Regions from separate parts of the Variovorax sp. Soil_C_33 genome, predicted to be linked through region 1. Evidence: riboswitches for the same ligand, from Rfam matches in the RefSeq annotation. Region 1 holds a riboswitch; the other holds the start of a gene.
The links. Region 1 has a riboswitch for glycine ahead of AC3A6B_RS08450 (D-amino acid dehydrogenase). Riboswitches for the same ligand answer to the same signal wherever they lie in the genome.

Region 1 (7,268 bases):
CCAGCAGATCGCCAGCTCGGCCTTGCAGGACGCGTCCCAGCTGAAAATGCCGGACATGGCGACGCCGCTCGCCAATGCGGTCGACAAGGCGGTGGGCGCCGCATCGGGCAAGAAGCCGGCACGCAAGACGGCCGCGTCCGCCACGAAGAAGGCGCCGGCTGCGACCGGCGCGGCCAGAAAATCCACGGCGCCGGCGCGCAAGCGAGCGCGCGGACGCTGATTCCCCCACTCAACCCCGCCAGAGAGCCGAGTCCATGAAGCTGTTTCCATCCGGTCACGCCACCCATCCGCAATGGCGCATGGCGGCCGGGCTCGTGCTGGCCCAATTGCGGGCGCAGATGGCGTTGCCCGACTACGCACGTTCGCCCACGCTGGGGCTGCTCTACATCACCGACCACTACGCGGAGGATGCGCAGGAAATCCTCGACCACCTCGGCGCCGAACTCCCCGAGATCACCGACTGGTCGGGCACCGTGGGTATCGGCGTCTCGGCCAACAACGCCGAGTACTTCGACGAACCGGCACTCAGCGTGATGCTGTGCCAGCTGCCGAGCGACCAGTACCGCGTGTTCTCGGGCGTGGCGCCGCTCGCCGGCACCGAGATGAGCGGCTTCGCGGCGCACACCGCGCTGGTGCATGCCGACCCGGCCACGCCCGAACTCGCCGAGCTGATCGCCGAGATGGCGGGCCGCACCGACACCGGCTACCTGTTCGGCGGCCTTTCCTCGGGCCGCGCCGGATCGCTGCAGTTCGCCATCGGCGGCAACGGCAACATCCGCGGCCACGGCGCTGCGGGCGGCGTGTTCTCGGGCGGCCTCTCGGGCGTGGTGTTCGGCGAGGGCGTGCGCGTGGTGTCCAGGGTCACCCAGGGCTGCCAGCCGGTGTCGCGCGAGCGCGTGATCACCGAGGCCGACGGCAACCTGCTGCTCAAGCTCGACGGCGAACCGGCGCTCGACGTGCTGCTGGCCGAGCTCGGCGTGTCGCTGGAGGCGCCGCAGGAGGCGATCGATGCCGTGCGCGCCACGCTGGTCGGCCTGGTCGATGCCGGCAGCGACAGCATCCGCCGCACCGGCGACCTCGGCAACGATGTGCTGGTGCGCCACATCATCGGCCTCGACCCCACGCGTCGCGGCGTCGCGATCGCCGACACCGCCGAAGCCGGCATGCGCATGACCTTCTGCCGCCGCAATGCGCAGGCCGCGCGCGCCGACCTGATGCGCGTGTGCGCCGAGGTTCGCGAGGAACTCGAACCACAGGAGCAGACGCTTGCGACCGCACGCGCCGTCGCGGCCGGCGAAGCCGAGGCCGCGCCCCATCCGGCGCGCCGCATCGCCGGTGCCGTGTACGTGAGCTGCTCGGGCCGCGGCGGCCCGCATTTCGGCGCGCCCGGCGCCGAGCTGCAGATCGTGCGCCATGCGCTCGGCGACGTGCCGCTGGTCGGCTTCTTCGCCGCCGGCGAGATCGCGCGCCATCACCTCTACGGCTACACGGGCGTGCTGACCGTGTTCACGGCCGACGACTGAAGGCGCCTCAGGCGGCTTCGCGCAGGAAGCGCTCGGCCAGCAGCACCCAGTAGGCGGAGCCGATGGCGACGTTGTCGTCGTTGAAGTCGTAGCCGGGGTTGTGCACCATGCAGGCGCCGTGGCTCTCGCCCTCGCCGTTGCCGATCAGCAGGTAGCTGCCGGGCACGCGCTCGAGCATGAAAGCGAAGTCCTCGCTGCCGGGCAGCGCGGGCGCCTGCAGCGTGACGCGCTCCGGGCCGAGCAGTTCGAGCGCCACTTCGCGCGCAAACGCCGTCTCCTGCGGCGTATTGACCAGCACCGCGTAGCCGGGCCGCCAGTCGATCTGCGCCTTGACGCCGAAGCTCTCGGCCTGCGCCGCGATCAGGGCCTTGATGCGCTGTTCGAGCCGTGTGCGCACTTCGCGGTCCAGCGCGCGCACGCTGATCTCCAGCACCGCGCCCTGCGGGATCACGTTGTTGGCCTTGCCGGCATGGATCGCGCCCACCGTGACCACGGCCATCTGCAGCGGGTCGATGTTGCGCGACACCACCGTCTGCAGCGCCATCACGATGCTGGCCGCGGCGACGATGGGATCGGCGGCCCGGTGCGGCATGGCGCCGTGGCCGCCGATGCCGGCGAGCGTGACCGTGGCGTAGTCCGACGAAGCCATCGCCGGACCTTCGCGCAGCGCCAGCCGGCCTTGCGGAATGCCCGGCATGTTGTGCATCGCGAAGATCGCGTCGCATGGGTACTTGGCGAACAGGCCGTCCTCCATCATCCGCAGCGCGCCGCCGCCGCCTTCCTCGGCCGGCTGGAAGATCAGGTTCAGCGTGCCGTCGAAGCGGCCGCGCTCGGCCAGATGGTGCGCGGCGGCCAGCAGCATGGCCGTGTGGCCGTCGTGGCCGCAGGCGTGCATCACGCCGGCGTGGCTGCTCGCGTAGGCGAGGCCGGTGGCTTCGTCGATCGGCAGCGCGTCCATGTCGGCGCGCAGGCCGAGCCGGCGCTGTCCCTTGCCGCGCACCAGCCGGCCCACCACGCCGGTGCCGCCCAGGCCGCGCTCGACCGCGTAGCCCCAACTCTCCAGCTTGGCGGCGACGAGCGTCGAGGTGCGGTGCTCGTCGAAGGCCAGTTCGGGGTGGTGGTGGATGTCGCGCCGGATGTCGATGAAGGCATCGGCCTGCGCATGCAGGTCTGCGAGAAGCGTGCTGTTCATGGTCTTCAGCTTACTGCGGCTGCAGGTGGATGGACTTGGCGATGTCCCGGTAGCGCGCGGTCTCGGCTTCGAAGAACTTCGCGGACTCCGCCAGCGACATCGGCGGCGAGGCGACCTGGGTCTGGGCCGCGAGCTGCGTGCGCACGGCAGGGTCCTTCAGCGTCGCGCCGATGGCCTTGTGCAGCTTCTGAACCACCTCTTCCGGCGTGTTCTTCGGCACCATGAAGCCGCTCCACGTCTTGTAGGCGAAGTTCCGCAATTCCTTGCCCTCGCGCGCCGTGGGCACGTTCTTCAGCAGCTCGGAGCGTTCTGCGCCGAGTTGCCCGATCACCTTGAGCCGGCCCTGCTCGGCCAGTGCGCCCATGGCGGCGCTGTAGACCAGCACGGCGAAGTCCACCTGGCCGCCGCCGATGTCCTGCAGGAGCGGCGCGTTGCCCTTGTAGGGCGCGTGCATGAGCTTGATGCCGGCATCCTGCTGCACCTTCTCCAGGATCAGGTGGTAGAGCGAACCGACGCCGACGCTGCCGTAGGAGAGCGGCTTGTCGGGCGACTTGCGCGCCAGCGCGATCAGCTCGTCCACGCTGTTGGCCGGCAGGTCCTTGCGCGCGACGAAGACCATCACCGCGTCGGCCACCGGATGCACGAGCCGGAAGTCCTCCGCCTTGAGCTTCACGGCCGCATTGGCCAGCGGCGAGAGGATCACCTCGTTGGGCGAGCCCTGGAAGATGTAGTAGCCGTCGGCCGGCGCGGCCAGCACCTTCTGCGCGGCCATCGCGCCGCTGACGCCGCCGAGGTTCTCCACCAGCACCTGCTGGCCCAGTTCCCTGCCTAGCGGCACGGTGAAGATGCGCGCCGTCGCGTCGGAAGGGCCGCCGGCGGGGTACGGCACCATCAGGTTCACCGGCTTCGCGGGGTAGGTCTGGGCCACGGCCATGCCCGCGGCCAACAGCAGGCCGGAGAAGACAACTTTCGAACGCTGGGAGAACGGTTTCATCGGGGCTCCGGTAGAGATGCGCCGAATCGTAGGAGTCGTGTGTTCGAACGTCCAATGCATTGTTGTCTGCATTAGCATGAGTTCGAATCACACTCAATCGATGGGCAGTCACGATGACGCTGGTCCAACTCAGGCACCTGATCTCGCTGGCCGAGAGCGGCTCCTTCAGCAAGTCCGCCCAGGCGCTGCACCTCACGCAGCCGGCACTGAGCCGCAGCATCCGCGCGCTCGAGGACGAGCTGGGTATGCCGCTCCTCGACCGCGTCGGACGCCGCAACGAGCTCACCGCCTTCGGGCGCGAAGTGCTGGACCGCGCGCGCCAGCTGGTGTTCGAGGCCGACGAGCTGCGCGACAGCGGCCGCCAGATGCGCGAAGGGCAGGGCGGCGTGATCCGCATCGGCATGGGCTCGGGCCCCGGCGCGATGCTGATGACGCCATTCCTGATGCGCATGGCGACCCGTCATCCGAAGATGCGCGTGGTCGTGTCGCGCGGCGGCACCGATCTGCTGGCGCAGGCGCTGCGCGCGCGCACGCTCGATGCGCTGGTGGTCGATGCGCGCTCGCTGAAGCCCGCGGCCGACCTGGAAGTGAGCGCGCTGCACGAGATGCGCGGCGTCTTCATGTGCCGCCGCGGCCATCCGCTCGCCCGGCTTCGCAGCGGCGTGAGCTTCGAGGCGGTCCAGCGCTATCCCGTGGCCTCCACGCCGCTGAGCGACGAGGTGGCGCGCACCCTGGTCGAGGCCTACGGACCCGAGGCGCATCCGGCGCTCTGCGTCACGCTGCAGTGCGAGGAGGTTCCGAGCCTGGTCGACGTGGTGCGCCGCAGCGACGCCGTGCTGCTGGCCATCCGCGCGGCGGCGCCCGACCTGGTCGAGCTGAAGATGAAGCCGGCGCTGAACGGCGTCGCGCGTTTCGGCCTCGTGACCCTGCGCCGGCGCACCGAGGCGCCGGCGCTGCCGATCCTGCGCGAACTCATGCAGGAGCTGCTGCGCGACTAAGCCCCGGGCGGCTCAGGCCTCAACTCAAGCAGTGGCGAATGCGAAGTCCACTTCGGGCTTGAGACCGCTCACGATGCGCGCGATCGATTTGCCCGAGCCGCAGGCGTGCGTCCAGCCCAGCGTGCCGTGGCCGGTGTTGAGGAACAGGTTCGGCAGCTTCGTCTTGCCGATCAGTGGCACGTTGCTGGGCGTGGCCGGGCGCAGGCCGGTCCAGAACTGGGCCTCACTGGTGTTGCCGGCGCCGGGGAACAGTTCTTCGACGCGCCGCACGATGGCCTCGCAGCGCACGCGGTTCAGGTCGCGGTCGTAGCCGTTGAGTTCGGCCGTTCCCGCGATGCGCAGGCGATCCCCGGTGGCCGAGGTGTAGCGCGAGAACACCAGCTTGTATTCGTCGTCGGTCAGGGACACCTGGTGCGCCTTCGCGGCGTCCTTGACCGGCAGCGTGACCGAATAGCCCTTGGCCGGATAGATGGGCAGCCGGATGCCCAGCGGCGCGGCGTAGAGCGGGCTCAGCGAGCCCATCGCCAGCACGAAGGCATCGCCGCGGATGCGCTGGAAGCGGCCTTCGTCGTCGGTCGCCTCCACGTGGTCGATGCTTCCGCCCGCCTCGCGCAGCGCGGTCACGGTGTGGCTCATGAGGAAGTTCACGCCGGCGGCGGCGGCCAGCGCGACCAGCTCGCGCGCGAAGCGGTTGGCATCGCCCGATTCGTCTTCGGCCGTGTAGGTGGCGCCGGCCAACTGCGGCCGGATGTGGGCCAGGGCCGGTTCGATCTTCACCGCCTCGTCGGCCGAGATCACCTGGCGCTCGCAGCCCAGCGCGCGCATCTGCTCGGCCGGCTTCAGCGCGCCGGCGAATTCCTTCTGCGTCGTGTAGAAGTGCAGGATGCCCTGGGTGCGGTGCTCGTAGCTGAGGCCGGTGTCGCGGCGCAGCTGCTGCAGCGTGTCGCGGCTGTAGGTGCCCAGGCGTACGATCTGCTCGATGTTGTGGCGCGTGCGCCCCGGCGTGCATTCGCGCAGGAACTGCAGGCCCCAGAGCCACTGGCGCATGTCGGCGCGGATGCGAAAGAGGAGCGGCGCATCTTCCTTGCCGAGCCATTGCAGCACCTTCAACGGCGCGCTCGGGTTGGCCCAGGGTTCGGCATGGCTGACCGAGATCTGGCCGCCGTTGGCGAAGCTGGTTTCGGCAGCCGGTGTGGCCTGCCGATCGATCACGGTCACTTCGTGGCCGAGTTGCTGGAGGTAGTAAGCCGAGGTCACGCCGAGCAGGCCGGCGCCGAGAACGATCACGCGCATTTCGAGAACCCTTGAGGTTGCAGCGCTTGAACGCAAGGTGAACGGAAGCTTGAAAAAGAAAGCAACCGGACCGTGCGTCCAAGTTGCCGCTCCCCCTGTCCTCGGTACCTGAGAGATTCACCCGCTGCGCCCGCAGCGGCTTTGCTCCTTCGGTGCATCACATGGCGTGATGGCTCTCCAGACGGCTTTGACAGTTGATGCAGTACAGGCTCATCGCGTGAGCCGACCTGAGCGTTTATGGGAGTTTGCGCCTTCGGTGGAACCGCTTCACGCGGCCCGCTCTCCTGCAGTGCCGCGATTGTAGGCGATGGCCCGCGGCTACGGATTTCTGAAGGCGAACTCGAGCTCGGGCCTGAGGCCGCTCACGATCCGGGCGATCGACTTGCCGGCGCCGCAGGCGTTGATCCAGCCGCGCGCACCCGGCGCGACGTTGAGGAAAAGATTGAACAGGCGGGTCTTGCCGATCATCGGGAGGCCGTCATGGCTGACGGCATGCACGGCCGTATCGAGGGAAGCATGCGCCGTGTCGGCCGCGCCGGGCAACAGCGTCTCGATGCGATGCAGGATGGCGTCGACGCGGTCCGAATCGGGCTCATTCTCCTCGTCGAGGCTGGCGCGCACGGTGGCCGAGACCCGCAGGCAGTCGCCGCCGGGGGTTTCGACGCGCCGGATGCGCAGCTTGCCCTGCCGGTCGCGCAGCGCGACGCGCGGCGCTCGGCTCGCGTCCTTGAGAGGGATCGTGACGATGTATTCGCGCAGGAAGCGGAAAGGCATGGCGATCTTCAGCTTTTCGGCGTGCATCGCGCTGGAAATGCCGAGCGCCAGCACATAGGCCTGGCCGCGCAGGACGGTGGGCTGGCCGTCGGCATCGAGCAGCTCGACGTGGTCGATGCGGCCTGCGCGCTCCTTCAGCGAGATCACCGTGTGCTGGGTCAGGAAGCGCACGCCGGCCGCGCGGCACAGGAACACCATGCTGGCCGCGAACTGGGCCGGATCGCGCGTCGCCGGATCGTCGAGCGAGTAGGCCGCGCCGGCGAGCTCACCGCGAAGGGCCTCCAGGGCCGGCTCGATGTGCAGCGCCTCTTCGGCCGTGACCAGACGCTCTTCGCAGCCCAGATCTTTCCAATGAGAGGCGCGCGCCAACCGGGTATTGAAGGCGTCGGCATCGGTGTAGAAGCTCAGCAGGCCCGGGTTGCGCTGACCCGGAGGCACGCCGGCTTCGTCGCGCAGCGAACGCACGATGTCGCGGCTGTAGGCGCCCAGCCGCA
Region 2 (7,268 bases), on a different contig from region 1:
TCGCGCCCCTCCGGCGCCCCGACCCTCCCTTCTTTTTTCTGTCAACAACAGGTATGACGAACTACGGTTTTGTTCATCTGGAGTACGGAGGTCAGCATCGTGATCATTCGCTTCAGGTGCTGACCAGGCTGCGACGGCAGCTGGCCGACGGGAGCAATCGCTTCGCACTCGCGATCGTGGACAACGCGAGGTCCACGGGCAGCGAAGCCTTGCGCGATACGGAATTCGAAGACGGCTTCCTCATCGCGGGCGACAACTCCAACCGCGAGTTCACAGGCTGGGACAAAGGGATTTCAGCCCTCCTCGCGCGCGGCGGCGAGCCCGACGTCTGGATCTTCTCGAACGACACCATCGCCCGCACCCATGCATGGAGCGAAGGCCGGGTCGCCGGCTTCAGCAGCGAGATCGGGCGGCTGGGGGTGCATCCCGGGCCGTGGCTGTTCGGCGAGATCAACGACTTCCCGCGTTCGACCATGACGCCGCTTGGTCCGCTGCTCGAATGGGTTTCGACTTACTGCTTCGCAATGAACGCCAACTTGCGCCGCCAGCTCGGCACGCTCTCGCCGGGCAACGAACTGCTGGACGCGCTGGTCTACGACAGCTTCGAACCCGAGCACCGTCTGTTTCGCGACAGCGTCGACGAGGCCTATGTCGATTTCGTGTCAGCCTGGCTGATCAGGGACGAGGGCGACCCGTCCAGGCAGCGCAGGTTCAAGTGGGACCACGAGTGGCACAAGGCCAGTCCGCTCTCCGACGAGAACTTCGACGACCTGCGCATGAAGGCGCGCTGCGTGCTCTCGGAGAGCATGCTCAGCGTGCGTGCCCGGCAACTGGGCGCCGACCTCCGGTCGCCCTACGACGCGCGCAACGCCCGAGCGCACATTCGCAGCTCGCTTCAGCTCGTTGCGGACAAGCTGTGGGAGAAGTTTCTGCTCAGGCGGCTGCGCCTGGAGCGCTCCTGAGCGGCCGGGGCCGGGCGCATCCCTTACACTCGGACGGGTCAGGAGAGAGCCTCGCAGCGCGGGGCCGCCGAAGGCGCAGGTCCCCTCGAAAAAGCGGGCCCGAACGCTCAGGCAAAAGGACTGACGAAGCGCCCCGTTTTCCGGGCGTTTCCTTGCTGGAGAGAGGCGGCGCATCGCGTTTTGTTCGCAGCGCCGTCCACCGAAGGAGCAAACCCCGATCGTGGGGCGAATCTCTCAGGTAAAGCGGACAGCAGGGGTGGCCCATGGCAAGAATGTCATGGATCTGGACTGCCCCTTTGGAGAGTGCCTTGGCCCCCGCACCCGACGACCTGCAAAAGACCCCGCTCTACGACCTGCATCTGGAGCTCGGCGCCCGCATGGTGCCCTTCGCGGGCTATTCGATGCCGGTGCAATACCCGGCCGGCCTGATGGCCGAGCACAAGCACACGCGCGAGGCCGCCGGCCTGTTCGACATCTCGCACATGGGCCAGCTGCGCCTGGTCGGCCCCGATGCCGCCGCCGCCTTCGAAAGCCTGATGCCGGTCGACGTGATCGGCCTGGCCCCCGGCAAGCAGCGCTACGGCCTGCTCCTGAACGACCAGGGCGGCATCCTCGACGACCTGATGTTCTTCAACGAAGGCCACGACTCGCTGTTCGTCATCGTCAACGGCGCCTGCAAGGTGGCCGACATCGCGCACATGCAGGCGAAGCTCGGCACGCGCTGCCAAGTGCTGCCGATGCCCGAGCACGCCCTGCTGGCGCTGCAGGGCCCGCAGGCCGTGACCGCACTGGCGCGCCTCGCGCCCGGCATCGAGCGCTTCGTCTTCATGACCGGCGGCGCGGTGCAGATCGGCGGCATCGCGGCCTTCGCCACGCGCAGCGGCTACACCGGCGAAGACGGCTTCGAGATCTCGGTGGCCGCCAGGGATGCCGATGCGCTCGCGCGGCTGCTGCTCGCCCAGCCCGAGGTCAAGCCCGTCGGCCTGGGTGCGCGCAATTCGCTGCGGCTCGAGGCGGGCCTGTGCCTCTACGGCAACGACATCGACGAGACCACCACGCCGGTCGAGGCCTCGCTCAACTGGGCGATCCAGAAGGTGCGGCGCACCGGCGGTGCACGCGAAGGCGGCTTTCCGGGCGCGGCCAGGATCCTGGCGCAACTCACGGCGGCCAATGGCGCCGCAGGCCACCTGGACCACCACACGCTCAAGCGCAAGCGCGTCGGCCTGGTGGCGCTGGAGCGCGTGCCGGTGCGCGACGGCAGCTTGCTCGAATCCTTCGAGGGCGTGTCCATCGGGCAGGTGACCAGCGGCCTGCTCGGCCCCACGGTCGACCGGCCGGTCGCGATGGCGTATGTCGCGCTCGCCTATGCCGAGCCCGGCACCCGCATCCAGGCCATCGTGCGCGGCAAGCCGGTGCCGATGGAAGTGAGCACCATGCCTTTCGTGCCCGCGCGCTACTACCGCGGCTGATTCTGTTTTTTCAAGGAGTTTTTGCATGACCATCAAGTACACCCGGGACCACGAGTGGGTCCAGGCCGCCGACGGCGGCATCGCGACCGTCGGCATCACCGTCCATGCGCAGGATGCGCTGGGCGACGTGGTCTTCGTCGACCTGCCGGAAGTCGGCAAGAGCTACAGCCAGGGCGACGTCGCCGGCGTGGTCGAGTCGGTCAAGGCGGCCGCCGACGTGTTCATGCCCATCACGGGCGAGATCACCGAAGTCAACGAGGCGCTGCGCGCCGATCCGTCGCTCGCCAACAGCGCGCCCGAGACGGAGGGCTGGTTCTTCAAGATGAAGATCAGCAACGTCGCGCAGCTCGATGCCTTGCTCGACGCCACCACGTACCAAAAATTCGCCGACGAAAACTGAACTGAAACGCCAATGCCGAAGTCGTCCCTGCCCTCCCTCGGCGAACTGGAAAACGCCGAGGAATTCATCGCCCGCCATATCGGCATCGAAGCCGCCGACGAAGCGCGCATGCTCGCCGCCGTCGGCTCGACCACGCGCGCCGAACTGATCGACGGCATCGTGCCGCCGGCCATCCGCCGCACCAGGCCGATGCGCCTGCCGGCATCGGTGACCGAGGCCGACGCGCTGGCCGAGCTCAAGGCCATCGCGGCGAAGAACAAGGTGGCGAAGAGCTACATCGGCCAGGGCTACTACGGCACCCACACGCCCGGCGTGATCCTGCGCAATGTGCTCGAGAACCCGGCCTGGTACACCGCCTACACGCCCTACCAGGCCGAGATTTCGCAGGGCCGCATGGAGGCGCTGGTCAACTTCCAGACCATGGTGTGCGACCTCACGGGCATGGCCATCGCCAACGCCTCGATGCTGGACGAGGCCACCGCGGCGGCCGAGGCGATGACGCTCGCCAAGCGCAGCGTCAAGAGCAAGAGCAACGTGTTCCTGGTCTCGGGCGACTGCCACCCGCAGACCATCGAGGTCATCAGGACACGCGCGGCGCCGCTCGGTATCGAGGTCAAGGTCAGCACCGTGTCCGAGACGCTGCCGCACCTGATGACCAGCGGCGATTTCTTCGGCGTGCTCGCGCAGTACCCCTCGACCACCGGCCACGTGCACGACCTGCGCCCGCTCGCCGGCCACGCCCACGCCTGCGACGCTGCCTTCTGCGTCGCGGCCGACCTGCTGGCGCTCACGCTGCTGGCGCCGCCCGGCGAGTGGGATGCCGACATCGTCTGCGGCACCACGCAGCGCTTCGGCATGCCGATGTGCAACGGCGGCCCGCACGCGGCCTACCTGGCCTGCCGCGACGAGTTCAAGCGCTCGCTGCCCGGCCGCCTGGTCGGCGTGAGCGTGGACACGCACGGCCAGCCGGCCTACCGGCTCGCGCTGCAGACGCGCGAGCAGCACATCCGGCGCGAGAAGGCGACGTCGAACATCTGCACTGCGCAGGTGCTGCCCGCTGTGGTCGCGAGCATGTATGCGGTCTACCACGGGCCCCAGGGCCTGACGCGCATCGCGCAGCGCGTGGCCGCGCTCACCGCGGTGCTGGCGCAAGGCCTCGAACAGATGGGCCGCGAGCTGGTCAACGAAACCGCCTTCGACTCGCTCACCGTCAAGACCGGCGATGACACGCCGAAGATCCAGGAGCGCGCGCAGGCGGCCAGCATCAACCTGCGCCAGCGCCTGCAGCACCACCTGGGCATTTCGCTCGACGAGACCACCACGCGCGTCGACATCGAGACGCTGTGGGCGCTGTTCGTGCCTGCCGGCACGCCGATGCCGCGCTTCGACGAGCTCGCCGGCAGCATCGTGCCGCGCATCCCCGAGGACCTGCGCCGCACCAGCGCCTTCCTCACGCACCCGGTGTTCAACACCCACAAGAGCGAGACCGCGATGCTGCGCTACATCCGCAGCCTCTCCGACAAGGACCTGGCGCTGGACCGAAGCATGATCCCGCTCGGCAGCTGCACCATGAAGCTCAACGCGACCAGCGAGATGATCCCGATCACCTGGCCCGAGTTCGCGAACATCCATCCCTTCGCGCCGGCCGATCAGCTGCAGGGCTACGCCCTGCTCGACGCCCAGCTGCGCGCCTGGCTCTGCGAAGCGACCGGCTACGCCGGCATCAGCCTGCAGCCCAATGCCGGTTCGCAGGGCGAATACGCGGGGCTGCTGGCGATCAAGGCCTTCCACGAGGCCAAGGGCGAAGGGCATCGCAACATCTGCCTGATCCCCTCCTCCGCGCACGGCACCAATCCGGCCAGCGCGCAGATGGTGGGCATGCAGGTGGTGGTGACGGCCTGCGACGCGCAAGGCAACGTCGACATGGACGACCTGCAGCGCGCCTGCGAGAAGCACGGCGACAAGCTGGCGGCGGTGATGATCACCTATCCCAGCACGCACGGCGTGTTCGAGACCCGCGTCAAGGAACTCTGCGAGATCGTGCATGCGCACGGCGGCCGCGTTTACGTGGACGGCGCCAACATGAACGCGCTGGTCGGCGTGGCCGCGCCCGGCGAGTTCGGCGGCGACGTGAGCCACCTGAACCTGCACAAGACCTTCTGCATCCCGCACGGCGGCGGCGGCCCGGGCGTCGGGCCGGTGTGCGTGGTCGAAGATCTCGTGCCTTATCTGCCGGGGCATGCGACGGCGGGCGTCGCGTCCAACGGCGTCGGCGCCGTGTCCGCCGCGCCGCTGGGCAATGCCGCGGTGCTGCCGATCAGCTGGATGTACTGCCGCATGATGGGTGCGGTCGGCCTGCAGGCCGCCACCGAGATCGCGATCCTCAGCGCCAACTACATCAGCTCCCGCCTCAAGGAACACTACCCCACGCTCTACGCGAGCCCCAACGGCCACGTGGCGCACGAATGCATTCTCGACCTGCGCCCGCTCAAGGACACGAGCGGCGTGACGGCCGAAGACGTGGCCAAGCGCCTGATCGACTACGGCTTCCACGCACCGACGCTGAGCTTTCCGGTGCCCGGCACGCTGATGGTGGAGCCGACCGAGAGCGAGCCGCTGGCCGAGCTCGACCGCTTCATCGACGCGATGATCGCGATCCGCGGCGAGATCCGCCGCATCGAGGAAGGCGTCTGGCCGAAGGACGACAACCCGCTCAAGCATGCGCCGCATACCGCCGCCAGCCTGCTGGTGAGCGAATGGACGCATCCCTACTCACGCGAGCTCGGCGCCTTTCCGCTCGCCACGCTGAAGGAGGCCAAGTACTGGCCGCCGATCGGCCGCGTCGACAATGTCTACGGCGACCGCAACCTGTTCTGCAGCTGCGTGCCGGTGGGCGAGTACGCCTGAAGAGGCCCGCGGCGCGCCCGGCGAATAGGCCTCGGCCTACGGCCCGGGCCGGGAGCGCTTCCTATCATCGGCGCTCCCATGCAATCCAACTGGCCGCAAACCCTCTGGATCGTGCGCCACGGTCAGAGCGCCGGCAATGTGGCGCGCGACGCCGCGGAAGCCGGCGGCCTGGCGATGATCGACCTGGCTTGGCGCGACATCGACGTGCCGCTGTCGGAGCTCGGCGTGGCGCAGTCCGTCGCACTGGGCGAATGGTTCGCGAAGCTGCCGGCCGACGAGCAGCCCGAGGTGATCTTGTGTTCGACCTACCTGCGTGCCCGCGAGACCGCACGCCTCGTCGCCGAGAGCAGCCGGCTGTCCGATAGCGTGGCCAAGCTGCGTGTCGACGAGCGCCTGCGCGAGAAGGAATTCGGAATCCTCGACCGCCTCACCAAGCTCGGCATCCGGCAGAAGCATCCCGAGCTGAACGAACAGCGCGTGCACGTGGGCAAGTTCTACTTCCGCCCGCCCGGCGGCGAAAGCTGGTGCGACGTGATCCTCAGGCTGCGCAGCCTGCTCGAGATGGTGACGCGCGAATACGCCGACCGGCGCGTGCTGGTGGTGGCGCACCAGGTCACCGTCAACTGCATGCGCTACCTGCTCGAACAGATGGACGAGCAGAAGATCCTCGAGATCGATCGCCAGGGCGACGTGCCCAACTGCGCCGTCACCTCCTACCGCGCCGAGCGGCAGCAGGACGAAGATGCCGTCATGCGGCTCGACCTCGTGAACTTCCTCGCACCGCTGCGCGAGGCGGCCACGCCTGTGACCAGCGCGCCCGACGAGCCTGCCGCGCCCAAGCCCTGAGCGCCCAGCCCGCGCCATGGCAAGCTCCCGTGCCGCAGCCCTGACCGAGGCCACGCTGGCGCGGTGGCCGCTGCCCGATCCGGGCGACGATGCCGACAAGGAAAGCCGCGGGCGCGTGCTGGTGGTCGCGGGCAGCGGCGAGACGCCCGGCGCGGCCCTGCTCGCCGGCACCGCGGCACTGCGCGCCGGCGCCGGCAAGCTCACCATCGCCGCGCCGCGCTGCATCGCGCAAGGACTGGCGCTGGCGATTCCCGAATCGCGCGTCATCGCCTTGCCGGAGACGCGCGGCGGCGGCTTCGATGCGCGCGGCTGCGAGGCGCTGGCACCGCTGGCCGAAAGCACGACCGCCGTGGTGCTCGGTCCGGGCATGCGCGACGAGAAGCGCAGCGCAGCTTTCGTGCGCCGGCTGCTTGCGCTGTTTCGCGACAGCGCGATCGTGCTCGACGCGGTCGCGATGGCAGTGGTGCGCGACGGCGCCTTCGACCAGCCGCTGCTGCTGACGCCGCACGCCGGCGAGATGGCCCACCTGAGCGGCTTGGCCAAGGATGCGGTCGCCCAGAACCCGCTCCTCGTGGCGCGCGAAGCCGCCCGGCGCTGGAACGCCTGCATCGTGCAAAAAGGCGCCACCACCTTCATCGTGCAGCCCGATGGCCGCGCCTGGCGCTTCGACGGCGGCTCGCCGGG

Region 2: another riboswitch for glycine. It lies ahead of gcvT (glycine cleavage system aminomethyltransferase GcvT); the one in region 1 lies ahead of AC3A6B_RS08450 (D-amino acid dehydrogenase).

Annotation. Positions count from the first base shown of each region.
Region 1 covers NZ_JBDGJK010000004.1:152,231-159,498, forward strand. Annotated here, with positions in the region: gene AC3A6B_RS08425 (PhaM family polyhydroxyalkanoate granule multifunctional regulatory protein) at 1-220, shown strand, start outside; gene AC3A6B_RS08430 (FIST signal transduction protein) at 255-1,523, shown strand; gene AC3A6B_RS08435 (M20 aminoacylase family protein) at 1,531-2,715, opposite strand; gene AC3A6B_RS08440 (tripartite tricarboxylate transporter substrate binding protein) at 2,726-3,709, opposite strand; gene AC3A6B_RS08445 (LysR family transcriptional regulator) at 3,823-4,707, shown strand; gene AC3A6B_RS08450 (D-amino acid dehydrogenase) at 4,732-6,000, opposite strand; glycine riboswitch at 6,086-6,191, opposite strand; glycine riboswitch at 6,207-6,297, opposite strand; gene AC3A6B_RS08455 (FAD-dependent oxidoreductase) at 6,319-7,268, opposite strand, start outside.
Region 2 covers NZ_JBDGJK010000018.1:33,383-40,650, reverse strand. Annotated here, with positions in the region: gene AC3A6B_RS23975 (hypothetical protein) at 54-962, shown strand; glycine riboswitch at 992-1,095, shown strand; glycine riboswitch at 1,108-1,223, shown strand; gene gcvT (glycine cleavage system aminomethyltransferase GcvT) at 1,235-2,431, shown strand; gene gcvH (glycine cleavage system protein GcvH) at 2,457-2,831, shown strand; gene gcvP (aminomethyl-transferring glycine dehydrogenase) at 2,844-5,738, shown strand; gene AC3A6B_RS23955 (histidine phosphatase family protein) at 5,817-6,584, shown strand; gene AC3A6B_RS23950 (NAD(P)H-hydrate dehydratase) at 6,601-7,268, shown strand, end outside.